3 regions of the Bacillus sp. ISL-47 genome follow, and region 2 is predicted to be linked to each of the others. Evidence: riboswitches for the same ligand, from Rfam matches in the RefSeq annotation. Region 2 holds a riboswitch; each other region holds the start of a gene.
The links. A riboswitch is a leader RNA that binds a small molecule or an ion and turns the genes downstream of it on or off. The one in region 2 is predicted to bind cobalamin.
Positions count from the first base shown of each region.

Region 1: linked by a shared signal. The riboswitch ahead of J7I93_RS13345 (ABC transporter substrate-binding protein) and the one ahead of J7I93_RS17605 (ribonucleoside-diphosphate reductase subunit alpha) in region 2 are both predicted to bind cobalamin.
Region 3: linked by a shared signal. The riboswitch ahead of metE (5-methyltetrahydropteroyltriglutamate--homocysteine S-methyltransferase) and the one ahead of J7I93_RS17605 (ribonucleoside-diphosphate reductase subunit alpha) in region 2 are both predicted to bind cobalamin.

Region 1 covers NZ_JAGGQS010000038.1:3,330-13,631, reverse strand. Annotated here, with positions in the region: gene J7I93_RS13395 (cob(I)yrinic acid a,c-diamide adenosyltransferase) at 1-69, opposite strand, end outside; gene J7I93_RS13390 (bifunctional adenosylcobinamide kinase/adenosylcobinamide-phosphate guanylyltransferase) at 85-513, opposite strand; gene J7I93_RS13385 (histidine phosphatase family protein) at 465-1,082, opposite strand; gene cobS (adenosylcobinamide-GDP ribazoletransferase) at 1,040-1,831, opposite strand; gene J7I93_RS13375 (cobyric acid synthase) at 1,818-2,675, opposite strand; gene J7I93_RS13370 (bifunctional adenosylcobinamide kinase/adenosylcobinamide-phosphate guanylyltransferase) at 2,672-3,232, opposite strand; gene cobD (threonine-phosphate decarboxylase CobD) at 3,229-4,308, opposite strand; gene cbiB (adenosylcobinamide-phosphate synthase CbiB) at 4,283-5,248, opposite strand; gene J7I93_RS13355 (adenosylcobinamide amidohydrolase) at 5,245-6,717, opposite strand; gene J7I93_RS13350 (iron ABC transporter permease) at 6,720-7,697, opposite strand; gene J7I93_RS13345 (ABC transporter substrate-binding protein) at 7,744-8,718, opposite strand; cobalamin riboswitch at 8,882-9,067, opposite strand; gene J7I93_RS13340 (hypothetical protein) at 9,178-9,954, opposite strand.
Region 2 covers NZ_JAGGQS010000051.1:24-10,325, reverse strand. Annotated here, with positions in the region: gene J7I93_RS17610 (ribonucleotide-diphosphate reductase subunit beta) at 1-506, opposite strand, end outside; gene J7I93_RS17605 (ribonucleoside-diphosphate reductase subunit alpha) at 519-2,741, opposite strand; cobalamin riboswitch at 2,879-3,073, opposite strand; gene J7I93_RS17600 (hypothetical protein) at 3,243-3,503, shown strand; partial or broken gene J7I93_RS25220 (glutaredoxin family protein) at 3,552-3,770, opposite strand; gene J7I93_RS17590 (hypothetical protein) at 3,884-4,024, opposite strand; gene J7I93_RS17585 (heavy metal translocating P-type ATPase) at 4,063-6,489, opposite strand; gene copZ (copper chaperone CopZ) at 6,640-6,846, opposite strand; gene J7I93_RS17575 (metal-sensitive transcriptional regulator) at 6,860-7,201, opposite strand; gene J7I93_RS17570 (hypothetical protein) at 7,395-7,547, shown strand; gene J7I93_RS17565 (H-type small acid-soluble spore protein) at 7,581-7,760, opposite strand; gene mgtE (magnesium transporter) at 7,833-9,188, opposite strand; gene J7I93_RS17555 (LysE family transporter) at 9,357-9,980, shown strand.
Region 3 covers NZ_JAGGQS010000054.1:22,282-32,583, reverse strand. Annotated here, with positions in the region: gene J7I93_RS18410 (S1C family serine protease) at 1-852, opposite strand, end outside; gene J7I93_RS18405 (RQC-minor-1 family DNA-binding protein) at 1,156-1,830, opposite strand; gene J7I93_RS18400 (hypothetical protein) at 1,900-2,181, opposite strand; gene J7I93_RS25245 (hypothetical protein) at 2,407-2,874, shown strand; gene J7I93_RS18395 (hypothetical protein) at 3,021-3,188, shown strand; cobalamin riboswitch at 3,625-3,814, shown strand; partial or broken gene metE (5-methyltetrahydropteroyltriglutamate--homocysteine S-methyltransferase) at 3,963-6,245, shown strand; gene J7I93_RS25240 (acyl-CoA thioesterase) at 6,294-6,749, shown strand; gene J7I93_RS18385 (YitT family protein) at 7,441-8,049, opposite strand; gene J7I93_RS18380 (GNAT family N-acetyltransferase) at 8,145-8,657, shown strand; gene ltrA (group II intron reverse transcriptase/maturase) at 8,911-10,185, opposite strand.

The DNA of each region.
Region 1 (10,302 bases), on a different contig from region 2:
ATCCTTCTCCACTCTGCCTCCGATAATGCTCGTTTTCCCCTCATCGCCTGTTCTTGTGTAAAGCTTCATAAATCATTCCCCATTTCATTTGATTTTTTGGCTTATGCCATACCAGATTAAATCAACCCTGTTTGATTGGGCTGCGGTATCCTGATAGGCCCAGCCAGTTACATCCCGCCACTTTCGATCATCAGCTTCCATTGGAACAATCCCTTTTGAAATATCGGATCCTATTAAAACGATTTTTCTATGGTTATCCTCCTTTTCCCAATCAAGCCATCCCCTTAAGTAATTCTGCCATCTGGTTCGAACTTCCCTGGCATCCGATTCCTTTAACCAATCCCGGATCCAAACCTCAATGCCCTCCAGTACAACGATTCCACTTATGTGAAAACCATTAACTGTTTCACCCTTGTAGGCGGAGACCCACTGGTACGGAATATTCTCCAAGTTATAAAATTTCTTCACCCACCCGGACTTTCCATTAAAGGCGCCGCCCGTAACAAAGTGCATCTCTCACCCCTCCTTAACTCTTCATAATTCCAAAAAAGCTCATATTCTTTTCCAAAGGGGATCTGCCATTCCCAGAATTCTTTGCCTTCAGGACCATGCTTGCTTAACAGGTACCGGATAACTCCGCTATGTGTTACAAGCGCTGCTTTCCGAATACCTTTTTCTAGTATCCTATGAATCAGCTTTTGCCAGCCCCAATCAACCCTTTCCGAAAATACCTCGTATGTTTCCCCTCCAGGCACACTTTCTGAAAAAGGATCTTTTAACCACCTTTGATAAACAGCATCATCTTTTAACTCTTCATAGGTTCTGCCTTCCCACTCGCCAAAATTAATTTCCCGCCATTCTATGCCTGATTCAAGATTATTTCCTGGAAAGAGCATTTTAGCAGTTTGCTGACATCTGCCTAAATCACTGGATTGAATCAAATCATAGCAGGCAGGCACTTCAGTAATTTTTTTCTTATCGATGGGACATAGAGGGGAATCCGTCCAGCCCAGGTACGCATATCGCTTATTGGCCTCTGTCAGCCCATGGCGAAATAGTGCAATATCCACAAAGCCATCCATAGCAAAACCTCCGTTCCTTCTACACTTGCACCCAGCACATCCCCTGTCATGCCGCCAAACCATGTTTTAACTTTTTTTGATAGAAAAAAGAAAAGCAGCACGGAAATCAGAATCATTAATAGAAGTCCAAACAGGGCTGGTTCTACTAGAAATCCTGCTGTCCCGGCCATTAGCAGCAAATAGATGGAATAGATATGCAAAGTTTTACTGGAAGCGGATTGCTGAAATAAATATCCAAGGCCTTCCTCCTTGGCGGCCTTCACCTTCAGCAGCAGTATTCCCATCATCATTTTTCCGAAAAAAGGAATCAAGGCAATTAAAAAGTAAGAGACAGACCTTGATAGATTGGCTATCTCATAGATAAACAGAAAGCGCGCCCCCAATAAAACAATTACGGATAGGACGCCAAATGCCCCTGTTCTCGGATCACTCATGATTTCGAGCCTTTTTTTCTGATCGCGATAAGAAAAAAAGGCATCGCCCGCATCCATCCACCCGTCCAAATGAATCCCTCCAGTCAGTACGATTCCTGCAAGCCAAACTGCAAATGCAGCTGCTAAAATTGAAAAAGGAGTCCATTCAAGAAAAGCATAAAGCATAAAGGCATAAAGGCTGCCCTGAAACAGTCCCACCAGCGGAAATGTTCTAATCGCCTTCTCAAGATGATCCCTGTCCATCGGAAGGTTTATCGATATCGGAATGCTTGTAAAAAATTGAAGATTAATTAATAAACCTTTAAGCCATTTCATTGGCAGTGCTCCAATGAAAGACGATTTCCTTCAGTTTCTCCCAGTCAAGATGCTTCACCATGCCCTCAGCCAGTTCATCGTATTTTCTATCGGCCACTGTACCCTCGGCCTCATGACTTTCAACGTTGGAAAGTGAATCCTCTACTGGAATATGGTGATTTTTTATGTATGGAAGGACACCCAGTACCGGCAGCTTTGTTTTATTTTCAATCCACTCGATCCCATCCTCGAACAGCTCCAGTTGACCGTGAAATTTATTAATAATAATGCCCTGCACCCGTTGTCTTTCTTCTGGAGAAAACAGCTCCAAAGTTCCGACAATGCTTGCAAACACTCCGCCCCTTTCAATATCGGCGACTAAAACTACCGGCACATCTGCCATCTCAGCTGCCTTCATATTGACGAGTTCTTTTTCTTTTAAATTGATTTCGACCGGGCTTCCCGCACCTTCCATAACGAGAAGATCGTAATCCCTGCTTAATTTTTCAAGGGCCATCTGAATTGTTTCCAATCCTGCTTGATAAAAAGAATCCTTATAGCACCTCCCCGTAACTGTTCCTATGGGGTCTCCAAGTAGAACAACCTCAGACTTCTGGTCATGCTTAGGTTTTAATAGGATGGGGTTCATCCACTCGCTTGCCGCAGTTTTTGCTGCTTCTGCCTGTAGCCCCTGGGCTCTGCCAATTTCCTTTCCCTCGTTTGTTGTATATGTAAAATTGCACATGTTTTGCGATTTAAAGGGAGCCACCCTGTATCCTTCGTTCGCAAATGCCCGGCATAGGGCAGTTGAGATCAGGCTTTTCCCGACATCCGATGACGTTCCCTGAACCATAATTCCTTTCATGCCGGTTCTCCTTTCATTTGAAGCGGAATGCCTGCCTCGATCAGAAAAGCTTTCTCAGCCTTCTCCGCCATTTTTTGATGAAGACTCCCTAATAATCTTCCATATATAAAAACAAGTTCATTTCCGCCCATAGGTTCATTCAGCACTTCATTGCTGACAACAATGAAAGCTTTGCAGTCTCGTTGAATGTGTATAATCCCCTCAAGAATATCAGCGTCTATTTGCTTTTGAACAGCCGGATCCCTCCAGCGGTCTTCCGTCAAAAACAGCTCATTGTTCAAAAGAGTTGTTAAACAGTCGAGCAAAACAATATCATTTTTGCCAAAGACCCCTGATAGCTCTGCTAACCTCGAAGGCTTTTCCCATGAAGTCCATTTTAGGCTGCTGCTTTTCCGATCCTCTTGATGCCTTTGAATCCTTGCCTCCATTTCAGGATCATTGGCTTGCCCTGCAGCAATATACTGGAGATTTCCTCCTGTCTGTTTGGCTAAATCACAAGCCAAATTTTCAGCAAAAGAACTTTTTCCGCTCCTCACTCCGCCGGAAATGAAAATCATAGATGACTCTCCCTCCATTCTCCCATCGCCTCCATTAGCCGGTCATTATTTTCCGGCGCTTTAATTGCAAATCTTAGCCATTTTCCTCTCAATCCTGGAAAGTTCATTGTATGCCTCGGAATAATTCCCTTTTCCAGCAAATATTGAAAAAGCGGCAACTGATCATCCAACACCGGATCCTTCAGCAAATAAAAGTTCACATCTGTAGATGAAACTGAGAAGTTGTGCTTTTGGTAAAAAAGGAATAGCCGCTCTTTCTCCATTTGGATCACTTCCCTTGTTAAGCGGAGATGCTGTTCACCTTCCAGACACCATTCTCCTGCTTTTAGTGCAAGAGCATTGACACTCCAATGAGGCTGAATGGCTGACACTTTTTCTATCAATTCCTCATTTGCCAGCAAATAACCAAGACGCAATCCAGGTACTGCAAACATCTTTGTCATGGACCTTAAAATCATGATAGATGGGTTATTTTTTATATAAGGGGTGATCGATTGATAGTCCTTTACAAAGTCATAAAAAGCCTCGTCAATCACCAGCAGGCAATGACGCTCCATGCATGCTTCTATTAGTTCCTTTACTGCTGATTCCGGATAATAAATACCGGTTGGATTATTCGGGTTACAGAAAAAAACAGCATCTGCATTCATAAGCTTTAAAGATAACGCTTCCATATTCAGACACCATGTATCAGACTCCAACTGATGATAGGTGATCGTGCAGCCATTTACTTTACAGGCTGCTTCATATTCTGAAAACGCAGGCTGAACAATTAGCACTCTTTTCCCTGCCATCATTCTGGCTATAAGAGAAATGAGCTCTGCTCCGCCATTGCCAACTAAAATTTGTGTATCTTTAACACCTGCAGCAAGTGCTAATTTCTTTTTTAAGGAAAGAGCATTTGGATCAGGGTAATCTGTAATAAAGTCAATAAGTGTGCCCCATCTTTCTTTTAATTCCGCCGGCGGTCCAATGGGATTAATATTTGCACTAAAATCAATCCGCTTTTCAGGCAGCGGCATATCCATCGCTGCATATAAATATTGGGGATTAGATCCGTGCGGTGGCCATTTCAATGATCATCCCTCCAGCCCATAAAATGATTAAAAACGTGAAAACTGACCGTTTCATAATAGCGATAGAATCCAAGATATGTTCTTTTTCGAGGAAAACATGATGTTCACCTATTATGGCCCGATTAGAAAGGACTCCTTTATAAAAATTAATGCCTCCAAGCTGGACACCAAGGAGTGCCGCTGTTGCTGCTTCACCCCAGCCGCTATTTGGACTTGGGTGCTTTCTTGCATCCCGAAGTAAAAGCCCCCAAGCCTCCCCCGCTGGAGTTTGTTTGGGCTTGCTGCTAAGGAGCATGCAAAACGCAGTTAATCTGCTTGGAATCCAATTGGCTGCATCATCAACAATGGCCGATGCCCAGCCAAACTTTGCATATCTCTCATTCCGATAGCCTACCATACTGTCACACGTATTGATGGCTCTGTAAATAAGAGCGAGAGGCGCCCCGCCTATCAATGCCCAGAACAGCGGAGCGGTAATGCCATCACTCGTATTTTCTGCAACTGTTTCGACCGCAGCCCGAACAACTCCGGACTCATCCAGGCAATCAGTGTCCCTTCCGACAATATAGGAAAGTTTTTGGCGCGCATCTTCTATATCGCCCTTTCTTAATGGCTCATATACAGCCACAGCTGCTTCTTTCAGGCTCTTTTGGGCAATCGCTGCTGAAATAAGGATGCCTTCCGCCAGAATGCCTGCAATCGGATGAATCTTATAACAAAAGCTGGTAAAAAGCACTGAAATCCCGGCTACTATAAACAAAACGATTCCCAGCATGGCGACTCCTTTTAATCTTTTGCAGTTCCCTTTGTTAAGTGCTTTTTCGAGTGTATGTATAAAAGAACCCATCCATCTGACCGGATGCGGCCAATCTGGAGGGTCCCCAATCAGCAAATCTATTACATATGCTAAGATAATGGCGAACAAATGATAAATAATCATTGTTTAATCCTTCTTTTCGAGTTCTGAATTGCTTCAGCTGTACATTCATATACACCTTTCCCAACGACTTTACCAAGAGGTGTAATGGTGCCGGCATATTCCAGCTTTTCTCCCTGTTGTGTGGCAGCAATCAAAATACTATCAGTAGAGGTGCCAGTTGCAATCGTACCTGTTACAGCATCCATTACCTGCTGGTCCTGCATGGCCTTCGTTTTCGCTTCGGTGGCTGTCATAATACATTGGATAAAAGCTTCCTCTGTCATATTCCCATTGACAAAAACCCACGTATTGATTGTGCCTGGTGTCATGTGATAGGAGTGCTCCTTGCTTCTGGAGGCATCTATTGCATTTCCGACTCCTGCGGTTACAACAATATAAACAGAGAAATCCTCGTCCTCGTAAAGCCGGCAGCTAAAATCCTCCAAGTAAACGGCTGTCATCATTCCTACTGTTTCACCAGGTTCAAACCCCTGCTTCTTAATATAGTCTGCCATTTCCAACCTATGGTCACTGCAATCATAATCCTTGCTGACATGCCTGTTGACAAAGTTCCGATTCCAGCCAGTCCCCGATCCAACAACCCCAGAGGACATGGTTCTCATAGGAATGGGTGATTGAAGGATCAGCATTTCCTCACTTTGCTGCAGCAAACTTTCATCAATACGAATAAGTTTCTGCTCATCTGCTGCGGTCTTTTCCGGCACCAGCACCATTTGCGGGGCAGGCACTCTCGGGTGCGGCTGCTTTTCAATCCTTGTTTTATAAACATCCCGGATCCGCTCCTCTTTTAAAACCTCATTTGGAACGTGATCAATATTGATTTCACCATTTTCCAAAAGCAAAAGGCGATCGCAATATAATCCAGCCAGATTCAAGTCATGAAAAATAGAAATAACCGTCAGCCCGCAGTCCTTTGCCCAGGTTTTTAATAAATCAAGGAGCTCCTTTTGATAGCTGAGGTCAAGATGGTTGGTTGGTTCATCCAGCAATAAAATCTCAGGATTTTGTGCGAGGGCCTGGGCCAAAAACACCCGCTGCCTTTCTCCTCCGGACAGCTGCTGGATATCCTGATTCTGAAACTTGGATATCCCAGTTTGTTCCATGACGCGGTTCACTGCTTCTTCATCCTCTATTGACCAGCTTTGAAACCAGCCTTTTTGATGGGCGTATCTTCCGAGGGAAACCGTTTCTTTGACCGTATAGGAAAATGCTTGTGAGGAATGCTGGGGCAGGACCGCTATGATTTTTGCAAGTTCCTTTGGAGAGTAGTCCTTAATCGACTTGCCCTTAATCATGACGTTCCCGGAGCTTACTGGCAGTATTCCGCTTAGCATCTTCAGCAGTGTGGTTTTTCCGCTTCCATTGGGGCCTAATATTCCAAAGAGCTCTCCTCTTCCCACTTCAAATGACACATTTTTCACTATGGATTTCCCGGCATATCCCCCGAACACTTTTTGAACGCTAAGCATATTTAACCTCTTCCTTCTGTCCGTCTATTCATTAATATGATGGCAAAAACAGGTGCCCCAATTAAAGCAGTAATGACACCAATAGGCAGCTCTGTTGGCGCAATAATTGTGCGGGCCACGAGATCAGCCATAATCAGGAATCCTGCTCCTGTTAAAATTGAAAGCGGTAATAAATGCCGATGATCCGGCCCCCATATCAAACGGGTAAGATGGGGAATCACAAGCCCAACAAATCCAATGGTCCCTGAAACAGCAACTGCTGCACCCGTTAAAATCGAACCGGCAATCAGAATCATCATCTTTCTTTTTTGCACATTCACCCCAATATGCTGGGCCCTTTCTTCCCCAAATGACATGGCATTCAATTCATTACTGTTCATCAAAAGGATCAAAGAACCTATCAAAAAGAACGGAATCATGATTTTTATATAAGCCCAGCCCCGCATGGAGACACTTCCAAGCAGCCAGCTGATAATCTGCCTTAACTCTTCCCCCGTCAGCGCAATCATCAGGGAAATAAGGGCACCTAAAAAGGAACTGAAAATGATGCCTGTTAAAATAATGGTCTCAACTTTCATGGACCTTTCAATCTGCCTTGCAAAAAGCAGGACAATAAAGATCGTCAAAAAAGAAAATAAAATACTCAATAATGGCAATGTAAATATTCCTGCTAGCGGGATGGAGATATTAAAAAACAGGGTTAACACTGCTCCAACCGATGCACCGGATGAAACCCCGAGTGTATATGGATCAGCAAGCGGATTTCGCAGCAGCCCTTGAAAGGCGGCTCCCGCAATGGCGAGAGACGCTCCCACAAGACCTGCCAGCAAGACCCGTGGCAGCCGAATGCTCATGACAATATTTGTGTGCATAGGATCTGCCGCTTCAGTTGGAATCAAACGGAAAACCTCTGCGGCAATCACCTTTATAATGGTCATAGCCGGAACATTTACAGTTCCTATCGATACGCCAAGCAGCATCGCAAAAATAAGAAAAGCAGCGGCTGCTATATAAGCTAAAACCTTATTATTTAAATGTTTCAGGGTAAACTGCTCTGGCAAGTTCCTCTACTCCTTCAATAATCCGCGGACCTGATCTGGTAACCATATCTGAATCCACATCGGTAACGTGCTCATCTTTCACAGCGCTGACATCCTGCCAGCCGTCACGATTTACGACTTCTCCCACTGGGTCCTCAGTATAGTATCCATAAGTAGTTACGATCACATCCGGATTCCGCTCTACAATCGTTTCCGGATCAATTTTTACCCAGCCTTCTTCCGTTACAGCATTCTTTGCATTGATGGTGCTAAGCATTTCATCCATAAAGGTATTTTTGCCTGGTGAGTAAATCTCTGGAGCCGGAGCTACTTCTACATAAACTGACTTTCTGTTCTCCTCTTTAATTTGTGCTGCTTTAGCTTTTATTTCCTCAAGCTTTTTCTTCATGTCTTCCACCAGGTTTTCCGCTTCGGCCTTTTCACCGGATGCTTCCCCAATCATCATGATGGACTCAAATACCTGGTCAAAATTCTCGGCATTGTTTACAACCAGCACTGGTATCCCGGCATCCTTCAGCTGCTGCAAGCCTGCGGCAGCCAGCTCTGCAGTAGACTCATGGGCCAGCACAAGTTCAGGGCTTAAAGAAATGATCTTCTCAACATTAAATTCCTGGCCGCCAATCTTTTCTTTCTCAGTTGCTTCTGACGGGTAATTATCAAAGTCGGAAACTCCTACCACTTCTTCTCCCAATCCTAATTCAAAAGCAATTTCCGTATTGCTTGGAATCAGGGATACGATTCTTTCAGGCTTTGATTCAATAACTACTTCTTCATCAATAGCATCCTTTATCGTTACTGGAAAATCAGTTTTTTCCTCCCCAGCAGACTGTTCTTCCTTAGCGGAATCATTCTTCTCAGGCTGCTCAGCACTCTCACCGCAGCCAGCCAGCACTCCTGCAGCAAGCAGCAAAGCCGCCAACAACGAATAAAACTTCCTCATCCTTCATTCCTCCCATACATTTCGACAAAATTCGGGTGGTACCTGGTACCAAAAAAAAAAACATCTCCTCGAATGGCAAGGAGATGTTTGTGTGGTCATAATTCTCAATTATGTATGAAGAAAAGATGGCCGGACCAAACACCTCCCTATCCTCGTAGGTTTAAGGGTGCTTAAGAATCAGGCAGGTCTCCTGGCTCATGGTCATTGCCGTTCTGCACCTTCCCATACGCATATGTACAGTGGATTTGCAGACGGCTCCCATTTACAGTGGCGGGACCGCGCTGGATTTTCACCAGCTTCCCTATTAAGTCTTCAAAAGAATAATAGCCAATGGCCCTTACTCTCTTTAAGAAGACACCTGTTCTTTCGTGCATATATAATTTTTCTATTTCCGATTATACACCATCCAGCTTAAAATGTAAGAGAAATTTGCTGAATGTTGTAAAAAAGTTCAGCATACTATCGGGAGTAAATCTTCCATTCTCTTGTTTTCTTATCGAACACAATCTTCGCTTCACAAGGCTCCTTCACGATCGATTCATATTCGTCATACATATCATCCATATTGGCAAAATCGCCTATTAACCAAATAGGAATTTCAATTCGTACCCGATTCTGATCGATGTCCTTTAACGACAGCACTGCCCCTTCTTTCATTAATGGCTTCAGTGAAAGAAGGACATCTCTTGAAATAGGCGGATACGTCTTTTTCTTTTTAATGCCGAGCAGCGTTTTTTCGACTTTCATTTGCCCCATTTTACCCGGGATCACTTCTCCGAGCATCCGGTAAAAATCATTCAAGTCCCTGTAATAGGTACGATTAAACCAGCCGTCATCAATGGCAAGGTACACATACCGATTACTCAAATAATTGTAAAACGGCGGCTTTAAGTGCTCTTTTACATGGCCAATATAAAGAAGCTCCGCGATTGCCTGGCCGGGAAGCTCATTTACAGCCTCCTCTTCCTCAAAATCGATCCAGCAAAAATCGCCATAGCCGTAAACATCCTCTTCCACTAACCTTCCAAGCTTGTCTCTTGACACGTAATCGAACATCGTATGCATATTGTAATCGCCATGTTCATAACGGTGCTTCAGCAATAGCAGATTATTAATCGAATCTGAAAGGGTTTGGACAAACTCCGCAAATTCAATTCCATATGTCATAACATACTGATCCTGTTCATTAAGATGGATATAAATGAGATCACGAATAGCATGATTTCTTTTTTTCAATGGCGAAACCTCCGAACCGTTAACAAGAGTAGGATATAAAGAAAAGCGCAAGGCGCCCGCCTATGAGGAACGCAGGAAAAAATGCCACATCCTCTCAAACGCTAACGCTTTTAGTAAAGTAAATTCTATCGAAGTATTCCTTCTGGAGCTGGACAGTTATCGAAAAAGACAGCTTCTGACTATGAAACTGTCTGTTTTCACATACGTGTATTTTCTCTTCTCTTATTGTAGCAAAAATATTTAAAAATATCTTTCCAGTTTAGAAAAATATTATTAGGTCTCCCGTTTAATTTCCATATACCCGCCTCCTGCACTATTTCAAAGTAAGCAAATCAACAAACTTTATTT
Region 2 (10,302 bases):
GGATTTGCGGTAAAGTCCTGATACCCATTCGTTACAAACTGATTTCTTTCGGCTAATATAGGCTCCGTCCTCCAAAATTCAAAGACCTCATCCTGCTTTTGTTTTGGTACAAGGCTTGACAGCACATAGGAATAAGAGTGATTATGGATCACCTCCTGCTGTGCCAGAATGATCATAAGTGCTGAGAGGCTCGAATCCGTTAAATAATCAGCAACCTTACCTGCATAATCCGTCTGGATGCTGTCGAGCAATGCCAGCAATCCAATAATCTTCAAAAAAGCTGCTTGTTCATCTTCTTTTAGCGCAGGAAATTGCTTTATATCCTGTGACATATTTATTTCAAATGGCGTCCAGAAATTAGCCAGCATTTTTTTATATTTCGGGTATGCCCAGGAAAAACGGACATCATCCCAATTAAGAACATTAGAGCATTCCCCGTTTATAATTGAAGTTGCACGATTTGGTGCAGCAGTGTTGATTAGTTGACGTTTTTTTAATTTATTCATAGGATTCTCCCCTTAGCTAGAACAAGATTCACAGTCTTCTATTTCTGATGATGTAGAACGTATATAATAGGTTGTTTTAAATTTATTATTCCAGGCACTAAGATGCAGATTTAAAAGATGTACCGCTTTTATATTATTAGGGATGTAAAAATTAAATGAAATTCCCTGGTCAATATGTTTTTGCCTTTTGGCATTCTGCTGGATGCTCCACTCCTGGCCAATATGGTAGGCAGACTTGTAATACCAGATGGTTTCGCTGTTTAAGTCAGGAGCTGTCACAGGAATCCGGTAATCTTTTTTCTCCTCGGAATATTGTTTATTAAAAATAGGATCTATACTTGGGGTGCTGCCTGCAATCAAGGCGGTCGATGCATTGGGAGCAACCGCCATCAAGTATCCATTGCGGATTCCAACTTTCTTTACTTTTTCTTTTAATGCCGTCCAGTTAAACTTAGAGTTGGTGTTCAAATATCCTCTTTTTTCAAAATAGGCGCCAGTCTCCCAGTCAGATCCCTCAAAAGCTGGATATTCCCCTTTTTCTTCTGCAAGCGTCATAGAGCTTATTATCGTTAAATAGGCAATTTTTTCATAGAGCTTGTCAGCAAAGTCCGCTGCCTGCATGCTTTCCCATGGAATCTTTTTCAGTGCAAGCAGATGGTGCCAGCCAAATGTCCCCAAACCAATCGCCCGATACTTTTGATTGGTGATTTGTCCTTGGATTACTGGAATCCTGTTAATATCAATCACATTATCAAGCATCCGTACCTGGATCGGAATCAGCCTTTCAAGGACATTATGTTGGCAGGCTCTTGCCAGATTAATAGATGAAAGATTGCAAACCACAAAGTCTCCAGGTATCTTTTCAATCATGATCTTCCCATCCTTGGTATACTCTTCCGTTCTCTTAGTGACACTTTGATTTTGAACAATCTCTGTACAAAGATTTGTACAATAGATCATTCCGGATTGAGAATTTGTATTTTTCCTATTTACTTCATCCCGATAAAACATGAAGGGAGTTCCGGTCTCGAGCTGGCTTTTCATGATTGACTTCATAATATCGATTGCAGGTACCTTTTCTCTTGAAAGCAGAGGGCTGTCAATGCATTCTTTGTATTTCTGCCGGAAAGATCCCTCCCGTTCACCTTCGTCATAAAAGTCCTCAAGCGAGAAACCCATTACCTTCCGTACCTCATGAGGATCAAACAAGTACCAATACCCGCGGCATTCAACTTTCTCCATAAACAAATCCGGGATGCACACTCCGGTAAATAAATCATGGGTACGCTGTCTTTCATCTCCGTTATTAAGCTTTGCATCCAGGAAAGAGAAGATATCTTTATGCCATACATCCAGATAAACGCTGATCGCTCCCTGACGCTGTCCCAGCTGGTCCACACTGACCGCTGTATTATTCAGCTGCTTCATCCATGGAATGACACCTGATGAAGCGCCTTTAAAGCCTTTAATATCACTGCCTCTGCTGCGGATTTTCCCCAGGTAGACACCGATTCCCCCGCCATTCTTCGACAGAGAGGCTATATCTGTATTGCTGTCATAGATTCCCTCAAGGCTGTCATCGACCGTTTCGACAAAACAGCTGGAAAGCTGTCCCCAGTTTTTCCCCGCATTAGCCAGTGTGGGCGTGGCCACTGTCATATATAAACCGCTCATGGCCCAATAGGCTTCCTTCACAAGCTTCAGCCGCTTTTCCGGCCGTTCCTTTTTCATTAAAACCATGCTTATGATCATAAACCGTTCCTGCGGCAGCTCAAACAGATTTTTCTGCCTGTCCCTCGCTAGATACCGGTCTGCCAGCATTTTCAGCCCTAAATAAGTAAATAAATGATCATTTTCCGTTTTAATAATTGCTGCCAGCTCATTGATATCCTCCTGTGAGTATGTATCTAATAAATCTTTTTCATAGATTTCCAGAGCTGTCAGCCGCTTGATCAATTGATAAAAGTGGCCGTAGCAATCCTCCGGCAAACAACCTCTGTTTTCACCTGCTTCCTGATACAATTTTTTTAAAAGAAGGCGTGAAGCCGCAAAGGTCCAATCAGGCTCATCCATACTTATCAATGACAAACATTCTAAAATCAGCTGATCATACAGCGCTTCTTCCTTGAGGTGATTCATCTCTTCGGACCTCTTAAGTAAAAAGTCAATATCAAGCTTCGGAAATTCTGTTTTAAGCTCCTCTATGACTGCATTCGTTTGTAATGTATGTACCATCTTGCTTCCTCCTATATGGCAAAATAAAAATCCGCCCGGAAAATGAGCGGATCAAACGAAAGTTAATAGCTGGAACCAGTACTTATTTGGAAAGCTATTACACCATCGTTTCATCATCTCAATCCCCGAAGATAAGAAACTTTCGATCGCCCTGGCAGGTCTCCTGGCTTGTGCTTCACTCTACTAAAAGCCCTTCCCATACAAGCACCATGAAGCGGCTTGTACAGTGGCATGCTTTGTTCGTCTGCACTTACAGTTGCGGGGACAGCTCCGGATTTTCACCGGATTCCCTTTTAAGTCCATTTAAGAACACCAATCACGATCTATATGTAGTTTTTCATTTTATAATAATCACTATATATTGTAGGTAATTCTATCATAGGGAATACTAGATTACAAATTTTTAAATTAATCAATTCACATTTAGTTCAATATTCCTCGATAACTTCTCGACAATTATCCTGTAATCTAAAGATGCAATAAAAAAGGAGTGATTCAAAAATGAAAAGGTTGATTGCTGGAATATTCTCCGTTTCCCTTATTCTTGGTTCAGGTACTGCCATTCTAGCAGCAGGAAACGAATCACCTGAAGGTTTTTTGAACTTTGGAAAAGTGAAGCCGCTCATGCAGGAAATGCACCCCGAATTTTCCAACCAGGAACTGAAAGAAATGTTTGAGAGCTGCCATGGAACAAAGGGAGCAATGCCGAGCAGTGTCTTTAAACAAATGGCTAAAGACAAAATGGAGGACATAATGTATTAGGAAAAAAGACAGAAGGAGAGCAATTCTCCTTCTGTCTTTTTGTTAAAATCAATCTTTCTCAATCATATTTCTAATAACGTCCTGGTTCATCTCAAAGCCTATAAAATGCTTTTTCTTTGTTCCGCCATACCATTTCTTTTTTTCAAACAGAAAGGCTGGGACAATTCGGCTGCCGGTTAAATGGATAAGATCTTGTTCCCTCTCTGGGTCTTTGGCAAGATCAACTTCATTATATGGTACATTATTCTGCGAAAGGAACTCTTTCGCTGCCTGGCAATCCTGTCAAGTAGGCCTTGTATAAATTGTGAGTTTTGCCTTCAACTTAACAGCCTCCCTTTCGAATAATCTAATTATTTCTTTTACTCCCCTAATTTTGGATGTTATTCAGCATCCTCATTTACTTCGTGGTTCTCAGTTTCATGCTGTTCTTGCGCAGGTTCGGCAAAGAATCCATCATATATAGCATAACCTGCCATAACAAGAATCAAATAGGCAATGGCAGCCCCAGCCCACTTTTTCATAATAGCCAGCTCCTTCCGTCTGCTATTGTTTAACCGTTCTATGCATTTAATTTTACTCTTTGTAATCTAAGCGCATTTAATACGACTGAGACTGAACTGAAAGCCATCGCAGCACCTGCCAGCCAAGGGGCAAGGAAACCTAAAGCTGCTACTGGAATTCCAAGCGTATTATAAGCGAAAGCCCAGAACAGGTTTTGCCTGATATTGCGTATTGTCTTCTTACTCATTAGGATTGCATCTGCAATACTATTCAGATCGCCTCTCATCAGCGTAATATCGGCAGCTTCCATCGCAACATCCGTACCTGTTCCAATAGCCATTCCGATATCCGCCACCGCAAGGGCAGGAGCATCGTTAATGCCGTCACCAACCATTGCGACTTTTTTGCCTTGTTCCTGAAGCTTTTTAACTTCATCTGCCTTTCCCTCTGGAAGAACTTCCGCAATAGCGGCGTCAATTCCTACTTCTTCTGCAATCGCCTGGGCAGTCCGCTTATTATCACCTGTGATCATAACAACTTCAAGACCCATATCCTTCAGGCGTTTGATCGCTTCTTTGGATGTTTCCTTTACAGTATCCGCAACGGCTACAATCCCCATATATTGTTCATCAACCGCGACAAGCATCGCCGTTTTCCCATTGTCCTCAAGGGATTCCATTTTTGCCCTTGCTGTGGCAATGTCTATTTCATATTTCTCCATTAACCTTCTTGTCCCGATAAGCAGATCTTTGCCGTCCACTCTTGCTTTAATTCCGAAGCCCGGAATTGCTTCGAATTCTTCAGGATTTAATAAAGTTATCTCTTTTTCCTTTATTCCCTTAACAATTGCTTCAGCCAATGGATGCTCTGACTGCCTTTCGGCTGAACCAGCAAGCTGAAGGAAAATGTTTTCTTCCATGTTCCCTTCCACAATCACATCCGTTAATACAGGCTTTCCGTGGGTTACGGTTCCTGTTTTATCGAGAACAACTGTAGTTATTTCATGAGTTAATTCCAAATGCTCTCCGCCTTTGAAAAGAACTCCATATTCCGCTGCACGGCCTGAACCTGCCATAATGGATGTTGGCGTGGCTAATCCCAGTGCACAAGGACATGCAATAACAAGCACAGCAATTAATTTTTCAAGGGCTTCTGCAAACTCGCCGGGGCTAACCCACAGATACCAAACAAAGAAGGTAATAACGGCTATTGATACGACGATAGGGACAAAGATTCCGGAAATTTTATCTGCCAGGCGCTGTATTGGTGCTTTGGAGCCCTGCGCCTCTTCAACCACTCTGATTATTTGGGAAAGGGCAGTATCTTTGCCTACTTTAGTAGCTTTAATTTTCAAGAAACCATTTTTATTGATTGTGGATCCAATAACTGTATCGCCGACTGATTTATCAACCGGTACACTTTCCCCGGTTAGCATGGATTCGTCTAATGCGGACTGGCCTTCCGTGATTTCGCCATCCACAGGAATTTTTTCGCCTGGCTTTACATAGATGATATCGCCAACAAGTACATCTTCAAGGGGGATTTCTAGCTCTTCCCCATTTCTCAAAACAGTAGCTGTTTTTGCCTGCAGCCCCATTAGCTTTTTAATAGCCTCTGAAGAACGGCCTTTGGCACGAGCTTCAAATAATTTACCCAATATAATCAAGGTAATTAATATGGCACTCGTTTCATAGTAAAGCTCTACCATATGAGTATCCGTGCCAATTGATAAAATCGATTGATATAGACTGTAAAAATAGGCAGCTGAAGTACCAAGAGCCACTAAAACGTCCATATTGGCACTTTTATTCTTTAGCGCTTTATATGCACCTACATAGAATTGCTTTCCAATGAAAAATTGAACAGGAGTTGCAAGTGCGAGCTGCACCCACGGATTCATAAACATATCAGGAACATAAATAAATTGTGTGAATTCAAAATGGCCAACCATTGACCAGAACAAAGGAATGGAAAGGATTAAGGAAAAAATGAATTTCCCTTTTTGCTTCTCGATCTCTTTCTCCCTGTAATCTGCACCATCTTTTTCTGCATCTTGTTTTACTTTGGCCTGATAACCGAGATTCTCTACTTTCTTTATCATGTCCTGGACAGTTACCTGTTCAGGATTATATTCAACAGTCGCTGTCTCAAGGGCAAGATTGACAACAGCTTTTTTGACACCGGCCATCTTATTAAGCCCTTTTTCTATACGCTGGGAACAAGTGGCGCAGGTCATGCCAAGCAACTCAAATTCAGCTTTTTCAGAAACAACTGCATAACCCAGGTCCTCAATTTTTTTCTCAAAGGCTTCAACAGATGTTACATCTGGATTATACTTGACTGATGCTTTTTCCAGTGCAAGATTAACATTCGCTTCCTTAACACCTTCAAGTTTATTTAACCCTTTCTCGATGCGTGAAGAACATGCCGCACAGGTCATGCCTGATATAGGAAGCTGAACTTCTCTTAATGCCGCATCACTCATAAATACCACTCCTTAAATTAAGTGACGTATAATTTTGATTTCACTTAATATACTATACCCCTCTACCCTATGTGTCAACCAAAAATAATTAGACAAATTTTTTAAAAAAAGAGAACGTGCTATTAGACCACACGTTCCATCGTTTAAAAACTATTCTACATCATATCCCTGATCATCGATTGTTTCCTTGATTGATTCAAGTGATACCGATGAAGAATCATATTGTACTTGTACCTGACCGTTATCAAGATCAACAGATACCTTTTCTACACCGTTTAATTTTCCAACGCTGCCTTCCACTGCTTTTACACAGTGGCCGCATGACATGCCGCTAACTTTTAATGTTACATTTTCCATATTTAACATCTCCTTATTTTTTCATTAATTTTTGAATGGTTACCAAAAATTCATCCAGGACTTCATCGTCGCCTTCATGAATTCTTTCTACTACACAGCTTTTCAAATGGCCTTCAAGCAAAAGCTTTGCTACACTGTTCAAGGCAGACTGAGTTGCAGAAATCTGTGTTATAACATCATCGCAATAGGTATCTTTTTCTATAAGTCCTTTTATTCCGCGTATTTGTCCTTCAATCCGATTTAAACGAGTTGTCAGATTCTTTTTTACTTTTTCTGAATGGTGACTTTTCCGGTCTGAGTCAATGGAACAGCAGCTCTCCGCCAATAATTCATCATTTTCCAATTCAAAAGCCATTTGATCCGCCCCCTTAAGCTAATAATATTATACCCCCGTATCCTATGTAAAGAGTTTTGCTTAAAAATATTTACTTACTTTTCTTCACATTTTCCCACTTCTGTAAAAGGTTCTTGTTCATTTTTCCCTATTATGATATACAAATTCCCTGTCCATACTAACGGAAACATATCTTTAAAAGGAGGCGATCTTAATGAAAAGGAAACAAACATTTTTGGAAGATACCGGAAAGGACTTATATGGAATCGACAAAGATGTCAGCCTTCAGTCAGTTAATTTTGCTGCGGCTGAAAACCAATATTTAAATGAACGCACCGAAAAAGAATCTAATGATGAAATATACTAAATAAAGCCGCCTTTTTTGGCGGCCTTTGAATGTTTACAGCTCTTGAAGCTCAGCAATTTCTACTTCTGACCTTTCTTCAAGAGGGCCGCGCAAATGAACTGTAGCTGTACGGCCATCTTCATTTAACTTATCAATCCAAACAGAAGCACCGTTGTATTTTACTTCAATATCTGCTGATGATGAAAGAATTTGCTTTACACGTCTAACATCCATTTTTAAACACTCCCCTGCTTTTTTTCATTTTATTTTTTGCAGGGGAGTCATTTTTATGCTAGAAAACACAAATTAAGTCAGTTTTGTTATAAAAATGGTTGCCAGCCCAAAATAAATAAGTAATGACAAAATATCATTTAATGTTGTAATTAAGGGTCCGGATGCAACAGCAGGGTCAATATTAATTTTGTACAAAATGAGTGGAATTACTGTTCCTGCAAGAGTTCCGATAATTAAAGTTATAATTAAAGATGTGCCAACCACTAAACCCAGGACAAAACTGCCTTGCCATACATATGCAATTATTGCTATTAAGATTCCACAGGTCACTCCGATAATGATCCCGACGCTGAGCTCCCGAATAACCAATTTTGTTACTAGCCTTTTATCCAAATCTCTATTTATCAGTCCACGGACGACAACAGCTAATGATTGAGTGCCAGTATTTCCGGTCATTCCAGCTATCATAGGCATAAAGAAGGCAAGTGCCACAGCTTGAGATAGTGTTTCTTCAAAACCGCTGATAATGGTACCCGAAACTATACCAATAAATAATAGAAGGATAAGCCATGGAAGCCTTCTATACGCTGCAACAAGAGGCTTTGTATCAAAGTCGATCGCCCTTCCTGAGGCAGAAAGCTTTTCAATGTCTTCGTTGGCCTCGCTAATCACGACATCTATAATATCATCGAATGTAACAATCCCAACAAGCTGCCCTTCTTCCACAACGGGAATAGCCAGAAAATCGTACCTCTCGATCAGCCTTGCAACCTCCTCCTGGTCTGTATCCGCTGCTACTGCAATGACTCTGCTGTACATAATGTCCTTTATCTTTTCATTCTCATTGGCAAGGATTAAATCGCGATAAGAAACAACACCAACCAGTTTTTTGTCATCATCTATGACGTATAGATAGTTTATTGTCTCCGAGTATTCAGCAAATGATTTCATTTTTTCCACAGTGTCCCTGACCGTATAAAGCTGGGGTATCCAGACAAAACGATTTGTCATTAGCCTCCCTGCTGTTTCAGGCGGATATTTCATAATGCTTTTTACGATACGGGATTCTTCAAGCTTCATGCCGGATAGAAGCTCTTCCATCCTCTCTGCTGACATCCCTTCCAATAAAGCAGCAATATCGTCATTATCCATCAGGTCAAGAACCTCACCTGACTTTTCAATTCCTAATAATGAAAGTACTCTTGCCTGGTGATCCTGTTCAAGTTCCTGAATTAATTCGGCGATCTGATCGGGGGTCATATAAAGAAGAAATCGCGGGTGATGCTTTACCGGCAAATCTTCAAAAATTCGGGCTATATCATAAGGCTGAAGCTCCGTAATTATACTCTGAAAATGAAACCTCCTTGTTTCTTTCAATGCTTTTATAATTTCAAGGGTAATTTGATTCTCAGACATGTTTATCGCCATGTTTTCCCCTCCAGAAGTTCTCTGCTCTTATATATCCTTTTTGTTATTCCCGAAAATGCCACACAATAAAACGGCTAGGATATCCTGCTCATGTAAAAGTTGTCCTATCCTGCTTTAAGACTGAATAGAATTTGTACTAACAGTGTTTGAATTTAGGGAGTTGTATATATGAGTATTTTTCTAGGGTATGTATTTTTGGGTCTCTCTCTGGCGGCACCGATTGGTCCTATCAATGCAGCACAGCTTGATAAAGGAATCAAAAACGGTTTCTTCCATGCCTGGCTTGTTGGACTGGGCGCCATGACTGCAGATGCCGTTTACATGCTTGCTGTCTATCTGGGTGTCGTTCATTTTTTAGAAATCCCATTTATGAAAGCCTTTTTGTGGTGCTTTGGATTTTTTGTATTAGTCTACACAGGTGTGGAAAGCCTGTTGAGTGCAGGAAAAGTTATTTCTAGCACAAGAGGGAATGACGAATCTTCCATAAAATCGTTCATGTCAGGTTTTCTTATGTCATTGTCAAACCCTTTGACTATTTTATTCTGGCTTGGCATTTATGGTTCAGTCCTCGCAAAAACAGCAGCTGAGTATGATAAACCACACGTAATTTTATACAGTTGCGCCATCTTTATCGGGCTATTACTATGGGATTTAACAATGGCCGGAGTTGCCAGCAGCTTCAGAAGATTTTTAACCGGCAAGATCCTGGCATTCATTTCGATATTGTCCGGTCTGTCTTTGATTGGTTTTGGTATATATTTTGGGATACAGGCTTATAAGCTGTTGTTTTAAATACATACGGCCAGGTTATTAAAAAATTTGGCGGATGCTATTTTTTATAACGGTGCTGCAGAGCTTAAGATTGGAGAGCCTTTCTATTCGTACACCGATTGAAAGGCTGTGGGGACTTAATGACTCAGGATCAGGTCAAAAAAGACCGCCATAGAGCCAACTGACCGATATATGGAAAAAGTGACCGATAAAAATGTAATCTGACCGATATATCTGAAAAGTGACCGATAAAAATGAAATCTGACCGATATATCTGAAAAGTGACCGATAAAATGAAATTCTGACCGATAAACCTAAGAAAGTGCCCGATATTTGCTATAAA
Region 3 (10,302 bases), on a different contig from region 2:
CAGCGTTTTGACCTCATTGCTTGGGATTGCAAATCCAAGGCCTTCCACTCCGCTGTCCGCGATTTTCAGGCTGTTGATTCCAACCAGCTGCCCGGCTGTATTCATCAATGCTCCTCCGCTGTTGCCGGGATTTATGGCGGCATCCGTTTGAATGACATTTAAGTTCCATTCACCTGCAGATGTGCTGACTTCAATGGACCGGTCCACCGCGCTCACGATCCCTTGTGTCACCGTTCTGGATAAATCAAGGCCAAGCGGATTGCCGATCGCCAGCACCTGATCGCCGGCTCTTAGCTTGGAAGAATCGCCAAACGGCATGGCAGCTGCGGAGATGCCTCCTTTAATTTTCAGCACTGCAATATCTGTTAGCGCATCCGTACCAACCAATTCAGCCGTCACCTTTTCACCATCATGCAGTGTCACCTGAATCTCGCTGGCATTTTCAATCACATGGTTGTTCGTCACGATATAAGCTGCATCGTCTGTCTTTTTAAAAACAACCCCAGAACCCGTACCGCTTTCGGCAGCTTCACTCGTTTGGCTGAACGGATTATTGTTTTGCTGCTGCATATTCACAACCCCGACAATGGCTTTGGAGGCTTGCTCAATGGTATCCGCCAGTGAATTGGATGAAGCAGACACTGGAGTCACGTCTAGATTGGAAGAGCTTTCAGCTTGTACACTTTCTTCCGGCACGGTCGCCAGTGGTGTGTCTTCCTGGAAATACGGAACGGCTGTCAGCGTAAGCGCCGACCCCAGCACACCAGCAGCCACGGTTGAAAGGAATCCTTTCCATACCGGCTTTTTTACCGCCCGGTTTTCTGTTCTGCTTTCTTCGTTAAAATCCGTCATAATTAAACACTTCCTTCTTATCTATTTTGAAATTGGCTTAGTTATCGTTTGCCTTACAAGTCATACTTTAAAGGCCCAATGTGTCAGGAAAATGTCAAAGGGGTATTTTCTAAATATTTTTCGAAACAACACAAAAAAGCCCAGAGATATTTGACTCTGAGCTTTTCAAGGGACAAGGGGACTGGCTCCATGTCCCAAATAATTTGAGAACGTGTACTTGTCCGCTTGTCTCTTTAAATTCCTTCCTCTTCAAGGAAAAGAAACTATTCCATAAAAAACAAAATGTGCAGGTACTCCTATAGATTATTCATAGGAATGCCGGCATTTTCCACATCGTTTCGGCAGCGATAATCCCTTCTTTTTGTGAAACTGCTGTTCTCCTACAGTAAAAATAAATCGATCACCGCAAATCCAGCATTTTAGAAGGAGGTCCTGAGGCTCATTGATTTCTAATGCTTCGCCGATACGTTTTTTTCTTTCCTGTTCAGCCTTGCCGTCCACTGGATTATTTTGCTCCAAAGCTGTTATTACTTTGGTAATTTCGGTTTGCACTTTTTTATATTCGATCTTTTTCCATAACTCCAGATAGGGAATAAAAGATTGATTGCCGGATCCTTTAATTTTCTCAAGCAGCAGGAAGATGATTTCTCTGTTCCGATCCTTTAGATACATCATATCCGGGTCTCTCTTCCCCTGTTTGATCCATTCCATCCATTCTTCTAATAGTTCATTTGTATATTGATCGGATTGAATCAGCCATCCACGTTCTGTGAATATAATCATAGGCAGCTTCCCATTATATTCAATATCCAAGAAATCATGATTAACCATACAGTCCACTTTTTCCCTGATGTCATCCAGCTTCTCCGACTTAAAATATCCATAGACAGGACACTTATCCAGTTCCAGCTCCAGGATCTTTTTCTCTCGTGAACCTTTTAAAATTTTCGTGAGTAACGTTCTTCCTCCCCTTGCGATGATTTCATCTGCCGCTCTTAAGATAACTTTAACTTCATCTTGAGATAATTGATTTGATGTCAGCTGACATCAAAATGGCATCTCCTTATCCAAAATAGCTTGCTTTGTCTTCCTCTTTTCAACTGTTTTTTCCGCAGGCTTATCATCCAGGACTTTACCAAACTTATTTTCATATAAATCCCTCACCCATTCTTTTACCGGGGTTTTCCATTGCTGATTAGGAGCAGGAATATTTTTCAACAAACTCTTTCGCGACATTCCCAATTCTTTCGCCATCTGGATGTCTGCTTCATTTAACCTGAATCGCTTTTTAGCCTCTGACCATGCTTCACTGTTCTTTTTATTCGCCATATATTTTCCTCCCTTATTTACTAAATGAATGCCGGAGGATTTCCTCGTTTTTGTTATTGATTTGTCCTAAAGGATAAAAGCTTTTTAAATGCCCATTCTCACGCAAAGTGTACAATATTATACTAACACTGTGCAATTGCAGAGAGTCAGGAAAAAAATAGTGTTTTTTTCAGGATATTGGATACTTTAAAAAAGAGTTTAAAGCAGGATGAGGTGAATTCCCTTATGATAAAAACGAGGCATTTACTATTTAATCTCTCTATAATAGTGATTCCGTGGTTATCGCTGTTATTTATAGGAAAGCGCAGTTTCAAACGTTATTCTTTTGCGGGCGTTATTATTATTATTTTTGAGATCATAAATCACATGTATGGACACAAGCGGAATTGGTGGAAGTTTTACGATAAGCGGAAATCCTTTTTTAAGGATGAACTTCCGTTTAGTATTGGTCCCTATATGCCTCTGTCCATGTGGTTACTTAAATATTCGTATGGAAACTTTAAAAAGTTTATATTGCTTAATGTTATTGCTGATGGACTCTTTGCTTTTATCATCATTGATGTACTAAAAAAACTTAAGATCATAAGGTTGAACCGATTAAATCATTTTCAATTTTTCATCTACCTTCACTACAAAGCCTATTTATTATATGGAGTACAGTATTTGTTTGAAAAAGCAAGAAAATTTAGCTGATAAGGAAACAGAGGGACAGGTCCCTTGTCCCACTGTTTCAAGTAATAATCCAGGACAGTGAACCTGTCCCCTTGTCCCTCTATGCCATTATTGAATAGTTTCACAAATATTAAGCAATCTAAACTGTGTATGGGAGGTGAAAATATTTGTCACATCAAAACAGTAAGACAGAGAAGCAAAAAACTAAATCATTAATAGATAATCAACAAGCTGCAGGTTCAGAATATCACAGAGAGCATGCTGGTAACGTTGAGGGATACGGTCAGCCGCACCCAGTTAATGGTGTTGATAATAGGACCAAAAACAATGATTAATTCTGTTAAGAGTGGACTAATTTCTAGTTCACTCTTTTTTTCACTGCTATTTAAATACGGTATATATTTTGGCCCTTTTCTAAAAGACTGTTGCTTTTAAATAGATTTTGTAGAGGAGCAAAAAAGTTTGCAAAAACAGCACTTGTTTTTAAACAAACCTGCAATAAAACTACTCCAAATATCTCTACACACTGATTTACTAAACAAATGCTCTTATAACCTATTTTGTTAAGTCATTCTGCGCCTTTTGAAGTAAAGGAATGTCTTGATGAATTCTTTTTTCGTACTTGGTCATGGCTACAGTTCTCTTTTCTATTAAAGCAGCATAAACAAAAAATCTTTTGACAGCAGGATTATCCCGTGCTAGTATTTTCTTTAAATTTAAATATTTTAAATTTTCGCGGTCATCATATCCGCCGCACCATCATCAGACAATTTCATATGAAATGCTTCAGGTGCTGAGCAAAATCTGCTCAGTTAAAAGGGAAGTCCGGTTAAATGCCGGCGCGGTCCCGCCACTGTATTGGGGAGCGACTTATCATCATGCCACTGTTTCATTTGAAATGGGAAGGGATTAAGTTGCTGTGAACCAGAGCCAGGAGACCTGCCTGTTGTATGCACTTGTACTCTACGGGTATATAGAGAGGAGTGAGGTAAGCACGTTGGGAAAACTGTAATGGCCCCAACTCTATTTGACTATGCACATTTATCTCTCTTTTCGATGAAAAGAGAGATTTTTTATTTTCGGAAAAAAATACGGGGAGTGTTTCAATATTGGCATACGTAAGGAGCTCTAACTTAGGATATCCACGGATCGGAGAACACAGGGAATGGAAAAAAGCCTTGGAGCAGTATTGGGCCGGGAAATCTGACCGGGAATATTTTTTAAAGCAAATGGAAGAATTGCGTCTGGCTCATCTTCAAAGGCAGCAGGAGCAGGGAATAGATTTGATACCTGTCGGTGACTGGAGCATGTACGATCATGTCTTGGATACAGCGTTGATGTTTGGGTTAGTTCCAAAGCGCTTTAAATATGATGGAGGCAAAGTCCCATTGGAGACCTATTTTGATATGGCACGAGGCAGTTCTTCTGCGGTTGCCTCCGAAATGACGAAATGGTTTAACACAAACTACCATTATATCGTGCCGGAATTGGACCAGATGGTACCGGTGCTTGCCGAAAACCGGCCACTCGCATTATTTAACGAAGCAAAACAAAAGCTTAACATCATCGGCAAGCCGGTGATCATTGGCCCGGTCACCTTCGTAAAACTATCGAAAGGATATAAGGAAAAAGAGTTAAACGAAATGGTACACCTTTTTGTCCCTCTTTATGCTCAAATTCTAAAAGAACTGCAGGAGGCAGGCGCTGAATGGGTTCAAATGGACGAACCGATCTTATGCAGTACTATTTCGGAAGAAGACATCGAGCTTCTTAAAGAAGTCTATGAAGCATTATGTCTTGCAGCTCCAAACATCAAAATAATCCTGCAGACCTATTTTGACTATGTAGATTATTTTGAAGAAGTTACTGCCCTTCCCGTTCATGGAATTGGGCTGGACTTTGTCCATGATGGAGGAAAGAATCTTGAAGCTCTAAAAGAGTTCGGTTTCCCTCAGGAGAAGGTGCTGGCAGCAGGTATTATTGATGGCAGAAATGTTTGGCGGGCAGATTTGGAGGACTGTTTCAATCTCCTTGATGAAATTTCTGAATACGTTTGTCCAGGGCACTTGATTGTACAGCCTTCTTCAAGCCTTTTGCATTCTCCGGTAACGGTCAGAAACGAAGATACACTCAAGACGACCATAAAAAAAGCCCTCTCTTTTGCCGATGAAAAGCTTCGGGAAATTCACATTCTTACAACTGGCTTAAATAATGGAAGAGGAACAGTTGAAAAAGACATTACCGCCAGTTCAGCTGCATTCAAGACCTTAGCTGACTCAGCTGAACGCAAGCATACGGAAGTTCAGAAGGCTATCGAAAATCTGCATACATTTAAAACGGAACGGAAAGCTCCTTATGAAATCCGCAATAAAGCACAGGACGCTGCTTTTAAGCTGCCCATTCTGCCAACGACCACGATCGGCAGTCTCCCGCAGACACAGGAAGTTCGGAAGCAGCGGCTGAAGTGGCGAAAAGGTGAACTGACAAGTGAACAGTACGAAGAATTTATAAAAGCAGAAATCAAGCGATGGATCCACATTCAGGAGGAGCTGGGTCTGGATGTGCTTGTACATGGGGAATTTGAAAGAACCGATATGGTAGAGTATTTTGGGGAAAAATTGGGGGGTTTTCAATTCACAAAATTCGGATGGGTTCAGTCTTATGGCTCACGATGTGTAAAGCCTCCAATCATATTTGGGGATGTCTTTTTCAAGGCTCCCATTACACTGAAGGAGTCCCTCTACGCCCAATCACTGACATCTAAGCCTGTAAAGGGCATGCTGACGGGTCCTATCACCATTTTAAATTGGTCATTTGTCCGGAATGATCTTTCCCGATATACAGTGGCAAATCAAATCGCCCTGGCGCTGCGTGAGGAAATCAAAGCACTTGAGAAGAACGGTATCGGGATGATCCAGGTCGATGAACCGGCCCTTCGTGAAGGCTTGCCATTAAAAAGGAAGAATTGGGACAGCTACTTGCATGCTGCGGTCCATGCTTTTAAGCTGGCTACCTCTTCCGTCCGGAACGAGACCCAAATTCATACGCATATGTGCTATTCCAATTTTAAAGACATTATCGAGGCAATTGATGCTCTTGATGCTGATGTCATATCAATCGAGACTTCCAGAAGCCACGGGGAACTGATTCAAGCCTTTGAAGACAGCACCTATAAAAAAGGCATCGGGCTTGGCATTTACGATATTCACAGTCCCCGAGTACCGAGCCGTGAGGAAATGGCCAGAAATATTGACCGCGCCCTTCAAGTCCTTGATCCAAAGCTATTCTGGATTAATCCAGACTGCGGATTAAAGACACGCAAGACCCATGAAACAATTGAGGCTCTGAAGGTTATGACGGAGGCCGCCCAGCAGACGCGAGAAAAACTGCTTACGGGTTTGCTTGATTTTAATGACTGCAATGCGGCCAAAGCCCATTCAGTGGAACGTTCGAAAACCATCCAGACAAAGCTGGTTCTTCCGCCCGACACCAATCACCTTCAGACTATATTTGGCGGCAAGGTCCTTTCTTATATAGATGAGATTGCTGCTCTGGCAGCCATGAAGCATTCCAACCACGCTGTCGTTACAGCTTCCATTGACTCTGTCGATTTTTTATCTTCTGCCACAGTCGGAGACGCGCTTAGCCTGGAAGCCTATGTCACTTCTACAGGCAGGACCTCAATGGAGGTGTATGTAAAAGTCAGATCCACAGATTTGCTGACAGGCGACAGCAAGCTGACAACCGAATCTTTTTTGACCATGGTTGCCGTAGATGAAAATGGCCGTCCGGTGCCTGTCCCAAATGTAATCCCGCTATCAGACGAAGAAATCAGGCTCCATGAAACAGCAGCTGCCCGTAAAGAGCATCGTAAAAATAGAGCGAGTATACGATAAAAGAATAAATAAAGAAAAAGGCCGTCTTTGTGTAACGGGTACTTTTACCTGTCACAAAAATCCAATATGTATATTAAAATGACCATCAATTTGTATGTGTATTTGATGGTCATTTTTTATTGATATAACGCGAATAATTATAAAAATAGGCTTGAAAATGTGGTCCAATTTGTATTTCGAAATGTAAGGTTACAGAGATTGGACTGCAAAATGCTGTGTGTTTTTTTACAAAACCTAGTTTTTCTTTGGCTCTGTAATTATTCATTGATGATTTTCGTATAGGTATGAGAATTAGTAGGCGGAGTACTTCCGACTAATGTATATAGTGGAAGCTTAAGAAGCAGAGATAAGCGGAGGAATTCCGGTTAACTGCTCTAAATAAGCCAAAATTCAAAGATTTGGATCATATAAGCGAAAAAACTCCGCTTATTCTTAAGGAAATATGGGGATTTCCCATTTTTAACGGAATTTTTCCGGTTATTTTTCAAACACAGTGAAATCAATATCTAGTTTTATAACAGTACTTTGGCCATAAAGTGCATTATACATAGGTGGCACTTTGTAATATTCTTACATAACAAAAAGCCCTGCATTTTGCAGGACAAAATATATAATAAATATGAGCAGATTTTCAAACGTATTTTTATAAAAAGTGTCAGGTATCCGAACCCTTAGTCTTTGTGCGGCCTTTTTAATGAAACCGATGATTTTCTGCAAGTTTAACCTTAAAGTCCAATTTGTATATAACATCGATAATCCGCGTCCCGATCATCTGGCAAATTATTGCATAAATAATAACTTTCCAGTCAACGACAACCCCGGTGATCAATAACAGGCTGCTGTTTATGTAAAAAAGCGTTCTGCCCGGTGCAGCACCTCTTGCTTTTGAAATAATTAAAGCCAGAATGTCCATGCCGCCTGAAGAGGCTCCCATTCGAAAAAGAATACCTACACCCATTCCAAACACAACTGCTCCGAGTAAAAGATCCAGCAGAACCGGATTTAGCGGCTCTGTTACAAGCGGAGTAAGAAAATCAATCGTAATGGAAGTCACGGAGACGCATAACAGCGTCCAGATCACACTGCTTTTTCCCAGCCACTTGGCTGCTGCCAGTAAAAGGCTCGCGTTCAGCACCCATAAAGTAACCGAGTAAGGCGTGTCCAATAAATAGTTTAATAAAACAGCTAAGCTTGCCGCGCCGCCCGACGGGATGAAATGCGGAAATAAAAAAAATGTCATGGCAATGCCCTGGATCGCAGCAGCCATTCCAAGTATCAAAGACTTATAGAGTACGTGCATAACAAAATCTCCTAACCGTTTTTTCCTTCCTCTATCTTATAATATTCTCATATAATTAGAAACCACATGATAGAATACACGTAAGAGAGGTGTGAATGATGCCCTATCAATTTGAAACAGAACGCCTTCTGCTCAGAACGATGCAAACGGCTGACCTGGATGATGTATTTCAGATCTGGGGTGATGCTCTGGTCATGAAATACTGCGGCGGCGCCAGCACAAAGGACCGTATCCAGCGCTCCATCGAATTTTACAAGCAGCTGCAGGAGGAAAAAGGCTACTCGGTTTACACCGTGGTGTTAAAAGAAACCTCATCTGTTATCGGAGTTTGCGGATTTAATCCTGCAGAAAAGGAAGAAGAAGCAGAGCTCCTTTATCACTTGAACCGGCATTACTGGGGGAAAGGCTTTGCCGCAGAGGCTGCTGCTGCCTGTGTAACTGACATAAGAAAAAATAATCCGCGAATGAAGAAAATCATCGCGGCTGTTGACCCAGCTAATCCTGCTTCAGGCAAGATACTATCAAAAATTGGCTTACTAGCCAAAGGACTGAAGTGGTTTGAGGATACACAGCAGGAAGAACTCTATTTTGAGCTGGATTTAACGTAAAAAGCTGGCTGAGGAGGCCAGCTTTTTTATTCTATTAAAATTTCTACGCTAATTTTGGCTGTTTCTTCGCTAAAAGCCCCGTTTTATTCGTAAAGTACACACTGTGGCAAGGCTGCTTTCTCAAACTGTTTTTAGAAAAACTTCTTAAAAGCTTTTGTTCATAAACAACCAATCGAGTAGAGGGAAAATAAGTGTATTATTTTCGCCCCTCTCACAACACCGTACGTACGGTTCGCGTATACGGCGTTTCAATTTATATCACAGTGTGTACTTTTAGATAATGTTCTAAAGCAGAGGGGACTCCCCTCTGCTTTAGTCTTTTGTTTGAGATTGCTCTTTGGACGACTTTGGATAATCCTATGAATCGATAACCTTTTCGACAGTAGGTTAATCCTTTCGCTTCTTCCTCCGGAATTCCTAGTTGAATAAGCGATTTAATTTGTTTCTTCGCTACTTTCCATTGTTTCCAGATGATGACCCTAATTCTGGAGCGAAGCTTTGTGTCTATTCGTTCAGTCACTTTTTTCATATTTGCCACTCTGAAGTAGTTTACCCATCCAAATATTACTTGTTTCAATTTCAACATTCGGTAGTCTAGTGGAACACTCCAGTTTCGCTTTGTCAGATGTCGAAGTTTCCTTTGAAACTTCTGTACCGAACTTGGATGAGGTTTCACTTTATATCTCTTGTTATTAATGTCGTAATAATACCCAAATCCTAAGAATTTTAATTCTTTTGGACGTGAGATTCTACTCTTCTCTATGTTGACTATCAGACCTAATTTCTCTTCTATATATCTCACGATTGAATTCATTACTCGGTTCGCTGCTTTTTCACTTTTCACAAAGATAAGGGCATCATCAGCGTACCTCACGAACCTTAATCCTCTTTTCTCTAGTTCCTTATCAAGTTCGTTTAACATAATATTACTCAATAGTGGACTGAGGTTTCCTCCTTGCGGAGTACCGACAGGTGTGTCTTCATAGTTCCCATTCACCATGACTCCACTGACTAAGTATTTTCTGATTAACGAGATGACATCTCCGTCTTTTATTGTGTTGGATATAATTCGCATGAGTTTATCGTGATGAACGGTGTCGAAGAATCTTTCAAGGTCAATGTCGACTACCCAATCATAACCATCATTCAGAAATTCCAGGCTTTTTATAATCGCCATTTCACAACTTCTTTTTGGTCTGAAACCGTAACTGAATTCGCTGAACTGTTCTTCAAATATCGGACTGAGAACCTGATGAATGGCTTGTTGAACAACTCTATCCACTACTGTTGGTATTCCCAATTTGCGCATCTTTCCGTTTTCTTTTGGGATTTCCACTCTTAAGGCAGCTTGTGGTTGGTATTTTCTTGTTCTGATGCGCTGGCGCAACTCATCTTTGTTCTCTTTCAGGTGTTGCTTGAGTTCGTCGACTGTTACTCCATCAACACCACTGGCACCTTTATTTTTATAGACACGTAAGTAGGCTTCGTTCATATTTTGATTACTTAGAATTTGTTCTAAAAGTTCCACACTCGTTTCTCCTTTCCTCTCACGTAGTAAGTGATAGCTCCATTTTGGTTATCCTTTGAGGTACGCTCATACTTTCACCATTAACACATTCGGAGTATGTCACTCACGCATTCGTGG